Regions from separate parts of the Geminicoccus roseus DSM 18922 genome, predicted to be linked through region 2. Evidence: riboswitches for the same ligand, from Rfam matches in the RefSeq annotation. Region 2 holds a riboswitch; the other holds the start of a gene.
The links. Region 2 has a riboswitch for thiamine pyrophosphate ahead of thiB (thiamine ABC transporter substrate binding subunit). Riboswitches for the same ligand answer to the same signal wherever they lie in the genome.

Region 1 (8,837 bases), 500 kb from region 2:
CGATTACTTCACCATGCCCGAGGACCATGTCGCCCGGCAGATCCCGACCGATGCCTCGGCGTTCGCGGGCTTCTGGGTGCGCGAAAGCAACCGTGCCGGCGACTGGGCGGAGCGGGAGCCCTGGGCGACCTTTGTCGGCGCCTCCTATTTTCGCACCGTGGGCGAGCTCGGCCAGGTGGGCATGTCGGCGCGCGGCATCGCCCTGAACAGCGGCGGCTCGGGGCCGGAGGAGTTCCCGGACTTCACCGAGTTCTACCTGGAGCCCACCCAGAGCGAGGGCGAGCCCTTCGTGTTCTCGGCGCTGCTGGACAGCCCGAGCCTGACCGGCGCCTACCGCTTCCGCATGCATCGCGGCGTGGGCGTGGTGATCGAGGTGGAGAAGCACCTGTTCCTGCGCGCCGACGTCGAGCGCCTGGGGATCGCACCCTTGACCTCGATGTACTGGTACGGCGAGCACCCCTCGACCCACAGCCACGACTGGCGGCCGGAAGTCCATGATTCCGATGGCCTGGCCATGTGGAACGGTGCCGGCGAGCGGCTCTGGCGGCCGCTCATCAACCCGCCCCGGATCGTCGCCTCCAGCTTCGCCGACCAGGACCCGCGCGGCTACGGCATCTCCCAGCGCGACCGCAACTACGACCACTATCTGGACGGCGTCTCCTACGACAAGCGGCCCTCCTGCTGGATCGAGCCGATGGGCGACTGGGGCCAGGGCGTGGTGCAGCTGGTCGAAATCCCGACCGACGACGAGATCTACGACAACATCGTGGCGTTCTGGCTGTCCGACCAGCCGGCCAAGGCTGGCGACGCGCTCACCTACCGCTACCGGATGCACTGGCTGAAGGACGAGCCGTTCTACCCCGTCGCCAACTTCGCCAAGGCGGTGGCGACCCGGATCGGCCGGGGCGGCGAGCCGGGCAAGGAGCGCCCGGCCGACGTCGTCAAGATGGTGGTCGAGTGGGACGGCCCGGTCCTGAAGTCGATCCCCTGGGGCGAGCGCCCCAGGGTGGTGGCCTCGGCGTCCCGCGGCGAGCTCAGCCTGCAGCGCGCCGAGCCGATCTGGTACACCGACCGCTGGCGCTCGGAGTTCGACCTGAAGTTCGAGGGCGAGGAGCCGGTGGAGTTGCGCTGCTTCCTCACCCTGGGCGACGAGCAGATCACCGAGACCTGGCTCTACCAGCTGCATCCGCAGGTGCTGGCCCACCGCTGAGCCACGGTCGATGCGTAGGCGGGTGCCTGCTCGGGGCGCCTGCCATCGCAGTGACCAAGATCACCGCCAGAACATGCAAGATCTTCTTAACCGGGCTCCGTCATGAAGGGCCGCAGATCTCATGGGCCTTGATGGAGTTCGAGCCATGCCGCAGACCCGCCGGCGCCTGTCCAGCCTGATCGCCCGGACGGCCCTCCTCCTGGCCCTGGGGAGCGGCGCCCTGTTCGGTGCAGGTGGCCGCGCCGAGGCCGCACCCGCGATCGGGCCCGACGCGTTCATCACGGCGTTCGGCGAGCGCGCCGTGGCCGCGCTGGACGCCACCCGCGACGATCCCGCCGCCCGCCGCGACCGCTTCGCCGAGCTGATGCGCAGCGATGTCGACATGCCGAAGATCGCGGCGCTGGTGCTGGGCCGGGCCTGGCGGAGCGCCGATCCCGACCAGCGCGCCCGCTTCACCGAAGTGTTCGAGCAGCACCTAATCGGCACCTACAGCCGCCGGTTCGACAGCTATGCCGGCGAGCGGCTGGAGGTGGCCGGGCAGAAGCCCGCCGGCGACGACGTGCTGGTCGCCAGCCGCGTCAGCGCGCAAGGCGGCCAGCCGATCGAGGTGGTCTGGCGGGTCCGCGACGAGGGCGACCGCTGGCAGATCATCGACGCCTCGGTGGAGGGGGTCAGCATGGTGCTGACCTGGCGCAACGAGTTCGCCGCGGTGATCGAGCAGGACGGGCTGGACGGGCTGATCGACCGGCTGGCGAAGGCGCAGCCCTGAGTGCGCCCGGCGAACAATCGTGCCGGCGGTAACGCGGCGTTAACCCGGGGCTGGCAGGATCGGGCGCAGATACCCCTTCCCCCTGCCCCGGAGATCCCGATGGCCAAGCCGCCTCCCCGCCCGCCGGCCAGCCGGCGCGGCGCCAGCACCCTGGAATATGGCCTAGTGGCGGTGCTCGCCACCGTGGCCGTGGTCGGCACCCTCTCGACCTTCGGTGACCAGCTCCGGGCCGAGCTCGCCAAGCTGATGGGAACCGCCATTGCCGCACCCGCCGAGCCGCGCCCGCCGGGCTGACGGCGCGCTTGCGGCAGGCCGCCGGTGGAAGCCGCCGGGCCGGATGGGGCCGAACTGGGTCGAGCCGGCCGGATGCCCGGCCCGGGCAGGGCGGCAGTCGGAGGAAGGATCGCCGGCTCCCGCGCGGGGCCGGTCCTTTTGCCGGGACCCTGGGCAAGCACACGGGTTCTTGGGCAAGGCGGACCCTGGCCGGGGGACGGGCGCAGGAGCGGCATGGCGGACCGGAGCCGGTGCGGCCGGCAGCCCACGGCCGCCGCCGGCGCCGGCCCGCGCCGGCCAAGCCAGGAGGCCTGGCGGGTGGCGAGCGGCGGGCTGTGGGGTGCCGGGGCCGAGTCCCGCACCGCGGCGTCAGCTGCCGATCGCGACCACCGCCAGGTCCTGGTAGTCGCGCCCGGCCAGGACGCGGGCGGCGCGATGGGCGCGGATGCCGCCGGGACAGGCCAGCACGATCCGGCGGTCGCGGGGAAGCTGCGCCTGGGCGATCTCGGCCGGCAGGATCCGCCGGGCGGCGTCGGTCACCGTGGCCGGGGCCTCCTGCGGGTCGCGCAGGTCGACCACCAGGTCGGAGGGCTGCAGCCCGTCCAGGTCGATGAACGGCAGGGCCGGGCCGTCGGGCTCCGGCGTGCCCAGGAAGGAGAAGCCGCCGAACGACAAACGACGCAGGTCGACCGACACCAGCCGCCCGGCCGGCGAGGGGTCGAGGCCCAGGACCAGCTGAAGGACCATGTGCGCCTGCAGCGAGCCCATGGTGGCCACCACCGGGCCGAGCACGCCGTTGGCGGCGCAGGAGCCAACCTGGGTAGGCATGTCGGGGAACACCGCCCGGTAGCTGGGGGCGCTGCCGCAGAACGTGCCGACATAGCCGCCAAGGCCCAGCACCGCGGCCGACACCAGGGGCTTGCCGGCCTCCCGGCACGCATCGCTCAGGATGTAGGTGACCGCCAGGCTGTCGGCCGCGTCCACCACGATGTCAGCGGCGGCCACCAGGCCTGCGGCGTTGCCGGCCTTGAGCTTCAGGACGAGCGCATCCACGCAAATCTCTGAATTATAGGCAAGAAGCGCGTCGCGGGCGGCCTCCGCCTTCGGCCGCCCGACATCAACCTGCCGGAACAAGGGCTGGCGGTGCAGGTTGGAGGTCTCGACCCGGTCATGGTCGACCACGGCAAGCCGGCCGATCCCGGCTCCTGCCAGGTTGGCCAGCACCGGCGAGCCCAGGCCGCCGGCACCGACTACCAGGACCCGGGCCGCGGCCAGGCGTTCCTGGCCGGCGTCGCCGACCTCGGCCAGGACCTTCTGGCGGGCATAGCGGTCGGTGGTCATGCCTGCCTCCGGGTGACCGCCAGCCACTTGCGCGTCCGCGCCTCCGGGTCGGGATGGAGCAGGATGTCGGTCACCACCGCGGCGCTGTCGGCGCCGGCCGCCAGCACGCCCGGCGCCCGCTCCGGGGTCAGCCCGCCGATCGCGACCAGCGGGATCCCGCCGGTCCGCACCTTCCAGCTGCCGATCCGCTCCAGCCCCTGCGGCGCCCAGGGCATCTTCTTCAGGATGGTGGGGTAGATCGGTCCCAGCGCCAGGTAGTCCGGGCGCAGCGCCAGGGCGCGCTCCAGCTCGGCATCGTCATGGGTGCTGACGCCCAGCCGGATGTTGGCGGCGCGGATGGCGCCCAGGTCGGCGCTGTCCAGGTCGCCCTGGCCCAGATGAACGAAGTCGCAGCCCTCCTCGATCGCCAGCCGCCAATGGTCGTTGACCACCAGCTGCGCCCCGGCGGCTACGGCCAGGTCGCGGCTTTGCCGGACCATCCGGCGCAGCTCCGGCTCGGGATGGTCCTTGGCGCGCAGCTGCACCAGGCGCACCCCCACCGGCAAGAGCCGCTCCATCCAGCGCGGATGATCGACGATCAGGTAGAAGGGATCGAGCATCGCTTCAGCTCCGGAACGCGGTGCCCAGCACCGGGGTGGACGGGGCCGCCATGTCGCGCGGCTCCATCGGATCGGCCTCGAACGCGGCCCGGCCGGCCTCGACCGCCAGCTTGAACGCATGGGCCATCCGCACCGGGTCGCCGGCCTTGGCCACCGCGGTGTTGAGCAGGATCGCGTCGTAGCCCAGCTCCATCGCTTGGGCGGCATGGGAGGGCAGCCCGATCCCGGCATCGACCACCAGCGGCGTGTCGGGGAAGTGCGCGCGCATGCTGCGCAGGGCGAACAGGTTGTTCAGGCCTTTGCCCGAGCCGATCGGCGCTCCCCAGGGCATCAGGACCTGGCAGCCCGCCTCCAGCAGCTTCTCCCCGACGATCAGGTCGTCGGTGGTGTAGGGAAAGACCTGGAAGCCGTCGGCGCTGAGGATCCGTGCCGCCTCGACCAGGGCGAACACGTCCGGCTGCAGGGTGTCGTGGTTGCCGATCACCTCCAGCTTGATCCAGGGCGTGCCGAACACCTCGCGCGCCATCTGCGCGGTGGCGACCGCTTCCTTGACCGTGTGGCAGCCGGCGGTGTTGGGCAGCACCCGCACCCCCAGCGAGCGGATCAGCGACCAGAAGCCCTGCCCGGCCCGCTCGACCCCGGATTCCCGGCGCAGCGACACGGTCACCAGCTCCGACCCGGCCGCCTTCACCGAATCGGCCAGGATCGCCGGCGAAGGATATTGCGAGGTGCCGAGCAGGAGACGCGAGTTCAGGATCGTCCCGTAAACCTCCATGATTGCTCAGCCTCCCTGCATCGGCGCCAGGATCTCGACCTGGTCGCCCTCGTTCAGCCCGGTCTCCGGCCGCCGGGGCGCCGGGGTGAAGCTGCCGTTCACCGCGGTCGCCACCACCGTGGCGCCATAGCCCAGTTCCTCCAGCAGGGCCGCCAGCGAGGTCGCGGCAGTCTCCACCGGCTCGCCATTGACCACGATCTTCATTTATGACCTCCGGTTATCTCGGTAATGCCCTGGATCTGTTGATTATCCAGGACCAGCTCCGTGGCGATCCGCGCCAGGGCCGGCGACAAGAGGAAGCCGTGCCGGAACAGGCCGTTCAGGTACAGGTTGTCGCCGTCCCGGCGGACCCGCGGCAGGTTGTCGGCAAAGGCCGGGCGGACATCGGCGCCGATCTCCACGATCTCGGCCTCGCCGAACGCCGGGTGCAGCGCATAGGCGGCGTTCAGCAGCTCGACCATGGAGCGGGCGGTCACCCGGCTGCGCTCGTCGCTCTCGATCATGGTGGCGCCGACCATGAACAGATTGTCCGGGCGCGGCACGATGTAGAGCGGGAAGCGCGGGTGCAGCAGGCGGACCGGCCGGTTCAGGGTCACGTCCCGGCAGCGCAGGATCAGCATCTCGCCCTTCACGCCGCGCAGGTCGGCCAGCCGGTCGCGGGCGGCAAGGCCTCGGCAGTCGACCCGCAGGTCGGCCTTGGGCGGCTCGGCCAGCGCGTCGACGCCAAAGCGGATCGGGACTCCCTGCTCCGCCAGGCGGTCGGCCAGCGACGGCAGGGCGGCGCGCGGGTCGAGATGGGCTTCGTCGGCAAAGAACAGGCCCCGGCCGAACCGCCCGGCCAAGTCCGGCTCCAGTTCGGCCAGTCCGTCAGCGTCGAGGGTCTGGTAGCGGCTGGTGCGCCTGGCGAAGCGGTCCAGCTCGCGCTCGTCGCGCCTGGGCGCCAGCACCAGGCTGCCATGCTGCAGGGTACCGGGATGGACCTTCGGCCAGTAGGCCAGCGCCTCCCGGCCCAGCTCGACGACCTGCGGCTCGGCGCTCTCGCGCTCGCACCAGGGTGCCAGCATGCCCCCGGCATAGCGCGAGCAGGAGGTGGCGCCGAGCGATGGTCCCCGCTCGTAGACGCGCACCTCGCAGCCGCGCCGGGCAAAGGCCAGGGCGGCGGTCAGGCCGGCGACCCCGGCTCCGATGACGGCAACGCGCATGCGGCGGCAACTCCCCATCCCGGCGATGGGGGGTCGATCTCTGCCGGATTGCAGCGGTCACCCATCCCTACGCCAGCATGAACTGGATCAGGTTCGAAGGGTCGCCATGCCGCATCCGACGGGCGGCTGCCCGGATGCCGATGGCCTCTCAGCCCCCTCGCGGGGCTCCCCTAGGTGAGCGAAACGTGGGGCCGCCGGGCCCCGGAGTCAAATGGGTTGGGCGCGGGCGCGCTTAAGCCCGGCCGGAATCCCGTCGTGGAACCTGCCGAGCGCCGGGGCGCGGCGCGTCCAGCCGAGCGGATCAGCATTCCCCGGGTTGCCAGCCGAGCGCCGGCAAAGGCTGCGGGGACCGGCAAGCCAGGGGCGCCCCCGATCGAGGCGGTGCCGCCGGTACCGCCGTGCCTCGGCAGGCCGGCAAAGCAGCCGGACAGGCTGCAGGCCGGCAAGGGGCTTGGCGACGGGGTTCAGCATGGCCTCACGCCCTGCCCGCGCCGACGCGGCTTCACGCCCGGGCTCGCCGCCCGCCCGATCTGCCTCAGGTCCGCGACGCGCTGGCGGTGGGCGGGGCTTTCGGGCACCCGCGCGCTCCTGAGCGAGCGCGCGGGTGCCGGCTCAGGTGGCCGGCAGGGCGCCGGCTTCCAGGTCCAGGCGGCGCTGGCGGCGCACTTCCCGGAACGACACCAGCCGCTTCCTGGTCTCGTCCCACAGCACCAGGCGCACGCAGCCCAGGCTTTCGCGCAGGGTCAATCGGCCGACCTCGCGCAGCTCGGGATGGTCGCGCAGGACCTCGGGCAGGCGGTAGTAGGGGATCCGGCTGACCAGGTGGTGGACATGGTGGATGCCGATGTTGGCGGTGAACCAGCGCAGCACCGCCGGCAGGTCGTAGTGCGAGCTGCCGTGCAGGGCAGCCTCCGGCATGCTCCAGTCGACATCCGGCGCCCAGTGGGTCTCCTCGAACTGGTGCTGGACGTAGAACAGCCAGACCCCGGCGGCGGCGGCCAGCAGCACCACCGGCACATGGACCAGGAGGAAGGTGGCGAGCCCGACCTGCCAGATCAGGACGGCGGCCATGGCGGCGATCGCGAGGTTGGTCAGCATCGTGCTGAGCCAGGGCCGGCCCTTGCCCATGAAGCCCAGCGGCAGGCGGTACTGCAGCACGAACAGATAGGCCGGGCCGATCCCGAACATCACGACCGGGTGGCGGTACAGCCAGTAGCGGATCCGGCCGAGCCGGGAGCGGCCGAGATATTCCTCGACCGTCAGCGTGTCGACGTCGCCGATCCCGCGGCCCTCCAGCTTGCCGGAATTGGCGTGATGGATCGCGTGGCTGTGCCGCCAGTAGTCGTAGGGGGTCAGGGTCAGGATGCCGATCACCCTCCCGGTCCAGTCGTTGGGGCCGCGGCGCGGGAAGAACGAGCCGTGGCCGCAATCGTGCTGGATCATGAACAGGCGGACCACCAGGCCCGCGGCCGGGGCCAGCAGCAGCGCATAGAGCCAGTACTGGCCGAAGTTCACCGCGGCCGCCATGGCGATCCACGCGGCCAGGAACGGCACCACGGTGACGGCGAGCTCGAACAGGCTGCGCCTGGTGCTGGCTTCCCGGTACGGGCTGAGTTTCTTCATCCAGTCCCGGGCGGCATGGGCCCGGGAAACGTCAAGAGGCGTGCTCGCGGTCAACGATCGTTCCTGTCCATGCATCCGGACACGCGCGGCCAATCCGAGCGCATGGCAGAATGCGAATTACAGATAGGCGGAAACTCGAAGAAATCCAATTTGGATCGGCGCGCTTTCACCACCGGCCAACGGCAAATGATGTCACTTGCCCCAGGGCCACATTAGCAACTACTCCGCCATCCATGTAGATGAAGCGACTGTCCCGGCGTCGCAACTGAAGACTGGGTACGGCATTGCGATGGCATCCGATCACTTTCAATGGGCATCTCGCTCCTTCGCCCTGGATTCCTTCGGCTTTCCAGGGGACTTTCGCTTGCTCCCGCTCCCTGCCGGAAGCACCTGCCCGGTCCTGAAGAAGCCCTTCCAGGGATCGGCCGTCAGGTGGCCGAGCCGCGCGGGCACGCTGCCCAGGCTGAACTGCGTGCCGCGCAGGTCCGGGCCCAGCTCATCCCAGCCAAGCGGCGTGGAGACCGGCGCCCCCGGACGGGCCCGGGTCGAGAAGGCGGCGACGGCTGTGTTGCCGCGACCGTTGCGCAGCCAGTCGACGAAGATCCGCCCGGCCCGCGCCTTTTTCGACATGGTGGCGGTGTAGAGGCCGGGGCTGTCCTTGGCCATGGCGCCGGCAAGATCCTTCGCGAACGCCTTGGCGGCCGTCCAGTCCGCCCTGGGCTTCAGCGGCACCACGACATGCAGGCCCTTGCCGCCGGTGGTCTTCAGGAAGCTCTGGAGCCCGCTCTCCGCCAGCCGCGCGCGCACCTCCAGCGCCGCCTGCTTCAGCGCCTCCCAGCCGATCCCCGGATCCGGGTCCAGGTCGAAGGTGAGCTGGTCGGGATGGCCCAGGTCGTCGACCCGCACCCCCCAGGGATGGACCTCCAGCACGCCGCCCTGGACCAGCGCGATCATCCCGTCCAGGTTTTCGATCGCCAGCACGGTATCGCCGCCGTCGCCCGGGTTCTCCAGCACCGAGACGGCCTGGCCGATCCCGCGCCAGGGC
Region 2 (8,837 bases):
GGGTGTGGATCAGGGCTCCTTCCAGCACCCGCACGGTCACCCCCAGCACCTTGATCGAGCCGATCCACTTGCGCAGGCCCTGGGTGGTGGTCTCCGAGCCGGGCTGGAGGCTGACCTCCGACATCGGCCCCTCGATCTCGACGTCGCCCGGCGCCAGCTGGGCGCTGGCCGGGGCGGACAAGGCGAGGGGCGCGGCGAACGCGGCGCCCAGCAACAAGTTGCGAGCCAACATGAAGGGCCTCCTCCAGGCACAAGACTATCCTCGGGCCCGGCAGGGCTGCCGGGCGCAAATATCGAGAAAATGAATCGGGGTGGGCCGGCGCCGGGCCGGGGGGCTAGGCCACGATGTTCCAGGTTGCCATCATGGCGTGGTCCTCATGCATCGTGTTGTGGCAATGCATGACGTAGCGGCCGGTGTCGGGAGTCGTCTTTCCGTAGGCAGGGTCGGGGAAGTCGCGGAAGCGCAGGAATATTTCCATCTCGTCGATCCGCTGGGTGCCCCCCAGGCGATAGATGTCCGTGCGATAGCGATCTGCTTCGGGAACGGCCCGCCCGTTCTGGGTCAGGATGATGCCTTCCTCGAGATGGATGTGCATCGGATGATCCCAGCCCCCCGAGGTGCTGCGGATCTTCCAGATCTCTGCGGAGTTGCGCTTCACCTTGTTGGTCGGGTTGAGCATGAACTCCGGGCTGTGGTCGATGTCCGGATCCCACAGCTTGCCGTTGATGGCCCACATGCCGTTCTGGCGGCCCAGCACCCATTCGCGGATCTTGACCACCTCGTTCAGGTTGATCGAAGGCAGCGGGCGGAACGCATTGGGAACCCGGCTGGGATCCTCGGCGGCCCCGGTCACCCGGAACTCCAGGATCTGGTTGCTCACCGAGTCAGGATTGGTGGACCGGCCGCGATCGATGCCGCGGCCGTCCGCCATCATCACCAGGTTGTTGGACAGGTAGAGCTTGTCGCCCTTCTTGTAGTTCCTGAAGTCGATGACGATGTCGGAGCGCTCCGCCACCCACAGATCGACGCTGGTGACGTCCTGCAGGGTGCGCGGCAGCAGGTTGCCGCTCTTGGTGATCTGGTCGAAGGGCTGGTTGGCGCCGTCCTTGCGCAGGAGCAGGTTGTAGAAGCGCGACGGGCCGCCGTTCAGGATGCGGAACCGGTACTTGCGCCGCTTCACCTCCATGTAGGGCTGGACCTTGCCGTTGACGGTGAGCTTGTCGCCCAGCCAGCCGTCGACCGAGAACTCGTTGAAGGCCAGCTCGCCGCTGTCCGGATCGAACTGCTTGTCCGCCAGGATCAGCGGCACGTCGTACTCGCCGCTGGGCAGGCGCCAGCCGGTGGTCTCGTCGCCGGTGTCGTCGTCGTCGAAGTTGCGCACCATCGCCACCATGCCCTTGTAGACGTTGGCGGCGGTGAACTCCGGGCGGTGGTCGTGGATGAACAGCGTGGTCAGGGCCTCGCGCTTGTCGCCGCCGGTGACCGGGTCGATCCACTTGGCCGGGATGCCCTTCTTCAGGTCGAACCCGGCATAGGCCATGCAGTAGTGCTGGTTGCGGGTGTTCGGATGGCCGCCGATGTTGCCCTTGGGGTGGGTCCAGTTCCAGGGACCGCCATCGCTTTCCGAGGCGGTGTGGAAGTTGTGCAGGTGCGGCGCGATCTCCGGGTGGCCGAACCCGACATGCTCCTCGGAGGTGGGCAGGTCGTTCTCGATGTGCAGCACGGCCGGCTGGCCGTAGCGGAAGTCGATCAGCGGGCCGCCGAAATCCTCGCCATAGCTCCAGACCTTGCTCCGCAGGTCCTTGGCGAACCGGTGCTCGCGCTCCTTGACCCGCAGGTGGTAGATCCGGTTCGGCAGGAACCGGTTGCTGCAGTACTGGTAGTCGGACGGATCGTAGGGATAGTCGTCCTCGAGCTCCGCCGGCCCGGGAATCGGCAAGGGCTCGTCCCAGGGCGTGGTGCGCGGGCTGGCCGAGCTGGCGGCCAGGGCCCGGCGCAGCGACGCGCCCTTCAGCCAGTAGGCTCCCCCTGCGATCAGGCCGAGCTTCGCGAGATCGCGGCGGCCGAATTTGGCAGCGCTCAGCTGGTTGCGGAGTTCGATCGCCCTTCTGGCGGCAAGCTTGGTGGAAGTCATGTTTCCGCCCCCGTCTCGATGAACCGCGTCAAGTCCCATCGGTGGGCCATTCAGGCGGATGCCTGGCCGGCGATGGAGGTGACCGCCTTGGCGATCCAGGCCGGCCGCGCCAGCGCCGGCGTCGCCGCCCAGCGGTCGATCCTGGCATTGCCGTAGCGCAGGGTGCCGGTGTGGTTGTCGAGGATCAGGTCGTAGAGCGGGTCGCTGCTGGCGAACCCCATGGCCCGGCGCAGGCGCTCGATGTCCTCGAACGCCCCGGTCAGGAACGACCAGCCGGGCTGGGCATCCCATTGCCGCGCATAGGCCTTGAGGATGTGCGGCTGGTCGAACTCCGGCTGCAGCGTGATCGAGTACATGAAGATGTCCCGACCCATCCGGTCCGCCAGCAGATCCTGCACCTCGCGCAGGTTCTGCGAAACCAGCGGACAGATGTCCCCGCAGGTCTGGAAGAAGAAATTGACCAGGACGATGCGGTTCGCGACCAGGTCGCTGTAGAAGAGATGCGGGTTGCCGTCCTGGTCGACGACCTCGACGTCAGGGATCTTCGGATGGCCGCGGCGCGCCTCGGCAACGCGCCCGCCCAGTGCCGCAGCGACGGCTGTGCCGGCCAGGGCGCCGGCTCCCCCAGTGAAGAGCAGTCTGCGATGCATGTTCTTGTTCCACGACAATGAGGCGCATCGAAAAGATCAATGATCGGATAGGGCGGTGCTCCGTGGATGGGCTGCCCGTTCATGAAATAGGCTTATCGATGTCATTGCTCATTCATGGGAATTACGCAATTTAACTCTAGATAGAAGGGTTATAGCCCGCTTTTTGCTGAGGCGTATTCCTTCCCGGCGAGGGTATAGGGGCCGTTCTAACTTTGGATATAAAGGACGGATCCGGCCGGGCACGCCGGGAGAACATCCTGGGCGGCGGCGGAAGCCCGGCAGTCTGCCAAACGATATACAGTACATTACATCTTACGATGAATTGTGACTCCGGAGAATTGTTCTAGCATTTCCGCCCATGCGCGGTGCCAAACACATCATGAATACATCGGTGACCGATTTCGCGCGGCATGTCGTCGAGCTGCCGATCCGCTTCGACCAAGGGTCGGGGCGGACCAGGGTGGTCAGCCGCGAGGAGGTCGAGTTCACCACCCAGGCGCCGCTGGCCGCGGGCGACCGCATCGCCGGCAGCCTGCGCTTCCAGGGCAAGCATGGCCGGGACACGGTGTTCCACTACGTGGCGCTGGTTCTGGGCGCCAAGCTCAAGGGCCGGGATCGGCTGGAGGTGCGGGCCCGGTTCGAGCAGATCCAGCTGGCGGCAGCGGACTGAAGGCGCGGCTCCGGCCTCAGCCGAGCTCGCGCCGCGCATAGTTCGCCAGCTCGATCCGGCTGCTCACCCGCAGCTTCTCGTAGATCCGGTGCAGGTGGATCTTGACGGTGCCCTCGGTGATGCCCAGCCGGAACGCCACCTCCTTGTTGCGCAGCCCCTCGGCGACCAGACGGGCCAGCTCGATCTCCCGCTGCGACAAGGTCTTGGTCACCTGCTGCCGAGCGGCCTCGCGCTCCAGCAGGCGGTCGAAGGTCCAGCCGGCCAGATGGGCCTCCAGCCACTGGCCGCCGCCATGCACGGTCCGGATGCAGCGCACCAGCTGTTCCGGCGCCATGTCCTTCAGGATCACCCCGCGCACCCCCAGCCGCACCGCCTCGAACAGATCGTCCTCGTGCAGGTCGGCGGTGAGCAGGACCACCCGGATGCGCAGGCCCTCCTGGGCGGCCAGGCGCAGCACCTCCATGCCGCTCACCTGCGGCATGTTGAGGTCGAGCACCAGGATATCCGGCTGGTGGGCGCGGACCGCCTCCAGGGCGGCGTCGCCGCTGCCGCAGCGCGCGACCACCTCCAGGTCGCCCGCCTGGTCCAGCAGCCACGCTACCCCCTGGAGCACCAGCGGATGGTCGTCGGCCACCACGACCCGCACCGTCTGGTCCATTCGGGCTCTCGCGCCTCCTGCCTGAGCGTCGCCCATGACCCCGCCCGGCGTGGGGCGGGCGGGGTGGGCGGTGGTTTCCGATGGGGCTGTGGTCATGGCACCGGCGCTCCCTGGGGCAGGGCGGCGCGCCCGGCCGCCGGGCCGGCTGGCGGCGACGGCGCGGCTTCCGGGGCCGGCTCCGCCACCGGCTCGACCAGGCCGGCCAGCTGCAGCTCGGTGCGGGTCGCCGCCACCGCCCGGGCCAGGCTGTCCAGCGCCTCGCGGCTGTCCAGGCCGCGGCTGGACGCGTCCAGGAGCCGGTCGGCCGCCTCGCGGATCCGCTTCAGCCCGAACAGGCCGGAACTGCCTTTCAGCTTGTGGGCCTCGGCGGCCTGGACCTCGGCGGGCAGCGGCCCCTCGGCCAGCCGCGCCCAGATCCGCTCGGCATCCTCGATCACCTGCTGCAGCAGGTCCTCGGCGTGGGCGTCGACCGCCAGATGCACGCCGAACCGGTCGAACAGCGGCAGGCTCGCCTCGCTCACCGGGGCTGCCGGCGCGCTTTCCGGGGCGGATGCGCTGACCTGGGCGATCGCGGTGAACAGTTCCGCCCAGGCGAACGGCTTGCCCAGGCAGCGTTCCATGCCGGCCTCCAGGCATCGCCCGCGCTGCGCCTCGACCACCCCGGCGGTCAGCCCCAGGATCGGCACCCGGCCGCCCGGCGCCGGCAGGGACCGGATCCGCCGGGTCGCCTCGAACCCGTCCATCACCGGCATCTGCAGGTCCATCAGGACCACGTCGAACCGCTGCTCCGAGGCCAGCTGCACCGCCTGCGCGCCATCGGCCGCCCCCACCGTCTCGTGGCCCTGCAGCGCCAGCATCTTGGCGAGCAGGGCCCGGGTCGGCGCGGCATCGTCGACCACCAGGATCCGCCGCGGCGGGCAGCTGGCCGGGCCGAACACCAGCTGCTCCTCGACCAGGCGGCGATCGCCGGCCTCGAACGGGATGGCGAAGCGGAACCGGCTGCCCTCGCCGATCCGGCTCTCCAGCTCGATGCTGCCGCCCATCGCCTCCACCAGCCGCCGGCAGATCGCCAGGCCCAGGCCGGTGCCGCCCCGGTCGCGCCGGCCCGCCGCATGGCCGGCCTGGCAGAAGGGCTGGAACAGCCGGGCCTGCTCCTCCGGGCGGATGCCGATCCCGGTATCGGTCACCGCGACCTGCAGGACCAGGCCGTGCCGGCCCTGCGGGCGGATCGTGGTCTCGACCCGCACCTCGCCCTCCACGGTGAACTTGATCGCGTTGCCGACCAGGTTGAGCAGGACCTGGCGCAGCCGGGTGGGATCGCCGCGCAGCACCGGCCCCGCCGCGATCTCGCTGTCGAAGCGCAGCCCGATCCCGCGCTCCGCCGCGGCCGGCGCGGTCAGCCACTCGACCTGCTCCAAAACCTCCGCGACCCGGAAGTCCACCGGCTCCAGGCGGAACTCCCCGGCCTCCAGCCGGGAGAAATCGAGGATGTCCTGGACGATCGCCATCAGGTGCCGGCCGGAAGTCTGCAGCGCCCGCACCGTGGCGCGGGTCTCCTCGGGCAGCTTCGCCGCGGCGATCAGGTCGGCGCTGCCCAGCACGGCGGTGAGCGGCGTGCCGATCTCGTGGCTGACCAGGGCCAGGAACACCGACTTCGCCCGGTTCGAGGCATCCGCGGCGTCGCGCGCCTCGGCCAGGCTCGCCGAGTAGCGCTCCAGCTTTTCCTCGTCGACCTGCAGCTTCTGCACGATCTTGTAGCCGTAGAAGGTCATGCCCACGACCATGGCCACCACCAGGCCGCCGATCACCAGCTCCAGGACATCCAGGCGCCGCATCGCCGCGATCTGCTCGCCGAACTCGTGGGTCTGGATCTGGCCGACCTGCCGGTTGAGCCCGGCCATCACCTCGGCGAAGTCGCCATAGGCCCGGTCCATGCTGGCCATCCGGGCGGCGGCCTGCGCCGGCTCGTCCCGCGCCAGATGGTCGAACAGCTGGTCGGACACCGATACCATCCGCGCCATCACCGCCTCGGCCTCGTCCAGCCAGGCCAGGAGCGGTACCGCCCGCTCCGGCTGGACATGGCCGATCAGCTCGGCGCGCGCCTCCGCCAGTTCCTGGTCGAAGGCGGTGCGCGCCCGGTCGCGCAGCTGGATCTCCTGGTCGAGCCGGAGGCTGTCGAACACGTCGTTGCCGGGCGCGTTCACCGCCCCGGCCAGCCTGGCCAGGTCGGAATAGCTGGCCAGCCGCTCCACCCAGCGATGGTTGGCCTGGACCGACTGGTCATGATTCTGCTTGATCGTCCGGCCCAAATAGGCGCCGCCGACAATCACCGCAATATTCAGCGTGACCAGCAGAATATATACCCGGAACCATCCGGACTTTTCTTCGGGAGGCCGCAAGTTTATCAGTCGCTCCAGCCGGAAATTAACCAAATATAAAAATCAACAAGAAAACCGCAGAAAATCCCAAGTATCATGCATGAAGATGCGTCCGCCGTACAGCGCCGATTGCGCCGAAGCGCATCCTGCCGGCCGCACCGCCGCAGATCGGCCGGGCTTGTGCTCCAACCCGCGGGCACCTAAGGGCGTGGCAGCGACCCGGGGGGTGCCGGCCGACCGGGCCGGCTGAGACGCCCATGGCGAACCCCAGGAACCTGATCCGGATCATGCCGGCGTAGGGAACGGGCGGCAGCAGCCCAGAACACTGGCGGCGCTGCGCCTCTTCCCCCCGCGCTTGGGGAGGTGGAACGAATGAGGCATCTCAAGGGCGGGCTGGCGGCGTTTCTGCTGCTGGCCGCCGGGCCGGCTTGGGCGAAGCCGGTGCTGGACGTCTATACCTATGCGTCCTTCACCAGCGAGTGGGGGCCGGGGCCGGAGCTGGAGCGCCGGTTCGAGGCACAATGCGGCTGCGACCTGGTCTGGACCTCGGTCGATGACGGCGTGGCGATGCTGGCCCGGCTGAAGCTGGAGGGCGACAGCTCCAAGGCCGACGTGATCCTGGGGCTGGACACCAGCCTCACCGACAGCGCGCGCTCCATGGTGCAGGTGGCGCCGCACCAACTGGACCTGGCCGGGCTGGACCTGCCGGTGGCCTACGACGACCCGGACTTCGTGCCCTATGACTGGGGCTACTTCGCGTTCGTCTACGACCGGACCCGCCTGGCGGAGCCGCCCAAGAGCCTGGCGGAGCTGGCCGAGGCCGACCCGTCGCTCACCGTGGTGCTGCAGGACCCGCGCACCAGCACGCCGGGCCTGGGCCTGCTGCTTTGGGTCAAGGCCGTCTTTGGCGACGATGCGAAAGCCTACTGGGAGAAGCTCTCTCCCCGGATCCTGACCGTCACCAAGGGCTGGAGCGAGGCCTACGACCTGTTCCTGAAGGGCGAGGCGACCATGGCGCTGAGCTACACGACCTCGCCCGCCTACCACATGGTCGCGGAGGGCAAGGACGACATCCGGGCGGCACCGTTCGCCGAGGGGCACTATTTGCAGATCGAGGTGGCGGCGCGCACCGCGAACGCCCAGGAGCCGGAGCTGGCCCAGCAGTTCCTCCGCTTCCTGGTCTCGCCCGAGGCGCAAGCGATCCTGCCGACCAGCAACTGGATGTACCCGGCCGACCGGGACGGGGTGGAGCTGCCGGACGCGTTCGAGGAACTGGTCCAGCCGGAGCGGGCGCTGTTGACCGACGCCGCGACCGTGAGCGCCAACCGGGCCGCCTGGGTGGACGAGTGGCTGGCAAGCCTGGCGCGCTGATCGGCTGGGCCACCGCCGGCCTGGTGGCCACCGCGCTGCTCCTGCCGATCCTGACCCTGTTGGCGACGGGGCTGGCCGAGGGCGGCGCGTCCCGGGCGCTGCTTGACGCGCGCACGCTTGGCATCCTGCGCTTCACCCTCTTCCAGGCGCTGCTCTCTACCCTCCTGGCGGTGCTGCCGGCGGTGCTGGTGGCCCGCGCCCTGGCCAGGCGAAGCTTTTCCGGGCGGCTGGTCCTGGAGCGGCTTTTGGCGCTGCCGGTGCTGGTGCCGGCCTTGGTGGCGGGCAGCGCGCTGCTGGTGCTGTTCGGCCGGCGCGGCTTCATGGCCGGCCTGTTCGAGGCGCTGGGTCTCACCTGGCCCTCGGTCTACGGCCTGGCCGGGATCGTGCTGGGCCATGTGTTCCTCAACCTGCCGCTGGCGGTGCGCATCCTCCTGCCGGCCTGGGCGGCGGTGCCGGCCGAGCAGTGGCGGCTGGCCCGCCAGCTGGGCCTGGGCGACCTGGCCCGGCTGCGCCTGATCGAGGCGCCGGTCCTGGCCCCACGGATCGCCCGGGCGTGCGGGATCGTGTTCATGCTCTGCTTCACCAGCTTCGCCCTGCCGATGACGCTGGGCGGGGGACCTCGTGGCGCCACGCTGGAAGTCGCGATCTACGAGGCGCTCAGGGTCGAGGCCGATTTGGTGCGCGCGGCCCTGCTCTCGCTGGTGCAGATCGCGATCTGCGTGGCGCTGGTGGGGCTCGGCAGCAGCGTCGGCGTGGCCCGCACCGGGTTGTCCGCCGGGGCGCCGGTGCGGGTCCGGGTCGAAGACGGCCGGCTGGCCAAGGCCCTGGACGGGCTGGTGCTGGCGCTGGCGCTCCTGTTCCTGCTCTCGCCGCTCGCAGCCCTGCTGCAGGCCGCCGCCGGCGGGCCCTGGGGTGCCGTGCTGTCCAGCCCGATGTTCTGGCTGGCCCTGCGCAACAGCGTGCTGGTGGCCCTGG

Region 1: linked by a shared signal. The riboswitch ahead of GEMRO_RS0120450 (FAD-dependent oxidoreductase) and the one ahead of thiB (thiamine ABC transporter substrate binding subunit) in region 2 are both predicted to bind thiamine pyrophosphate.

Annotation. Positions count from the first base shown of each region.
Region 1 covers NZ_KE386572.1:4,118,281-4,127,117, reverse strand. The annotation lists gene GEMRO_RS0120485 (glucan biosynthesis protein) at 1-1,210, shown strand, start outside; gene GEMRO_RS30865 (MlaC/ttg2D family ABC transporter substrate-binding protein) at 1,356-1,979, shown strand; gene GEMRO_RS0120475 (hypothetical protein) at 2,079-2,273, shown strand; gene GEMRO_RS0120470 (HesA/MoeB/ThiF family protein) at 2,622-3,593, opposite strand; gene GEMRO_RS0120465 (thiamine phosphate synthase) at 3,590-4,192, opposite strand; gene GEMRO_RS0120460 (thiazole synthase) at 4,197-4,967, opposite strand; gene thiS (sulfur carrier protein ThiS) at 4,974-5,171, opposite strand; gene GEMRO_RS0120450 (FAD-dependent oxidoreductase) at 5,168-6,169, opposite strand; TPP riboswitch at 6,216-6,351, opposite strand; gene GEMRO_RS30860 (fatty acid desaturase) at 6,782-7,867, opposite strand; gene ligD (DNA ligase D) at 8,099-8,837, opposite strand, start outside.
Region 2 covers NZ_KE386572.1:3,620,771-3,629,607, forward strand. The annotation lists gene GEMRO_RS0118085 (hypothetical protein) at 1-232, opposite strand, end outside; gene GEMRO_RS30370 (multicopper oxidase family protein) at 336-2,135, opposite strand; gene GEMRO_RS30375 (SCO family protein) at 2,186-2,785, opposite strand; gene GEMRO_RS0118100 (hypothetical protein) at 3,177-3,455, shown strand; gene GEMRO_RS0118105 (response regulator) at 3,472-4,113, opposite strand; gene GEMRO_RS32835 (ATP-binding protein) at 4,206-6,512, opposite strand; TPP riboswitch at 6,704-6,811, shown strand; gene thiB (thiamine ABC transporter substrate binding subunit) at 6,864-7,862, shown strand; gene GEMRO_RS34355 (ABC transporter permease subunit) at 7,838-8,837, shown strand, end outside.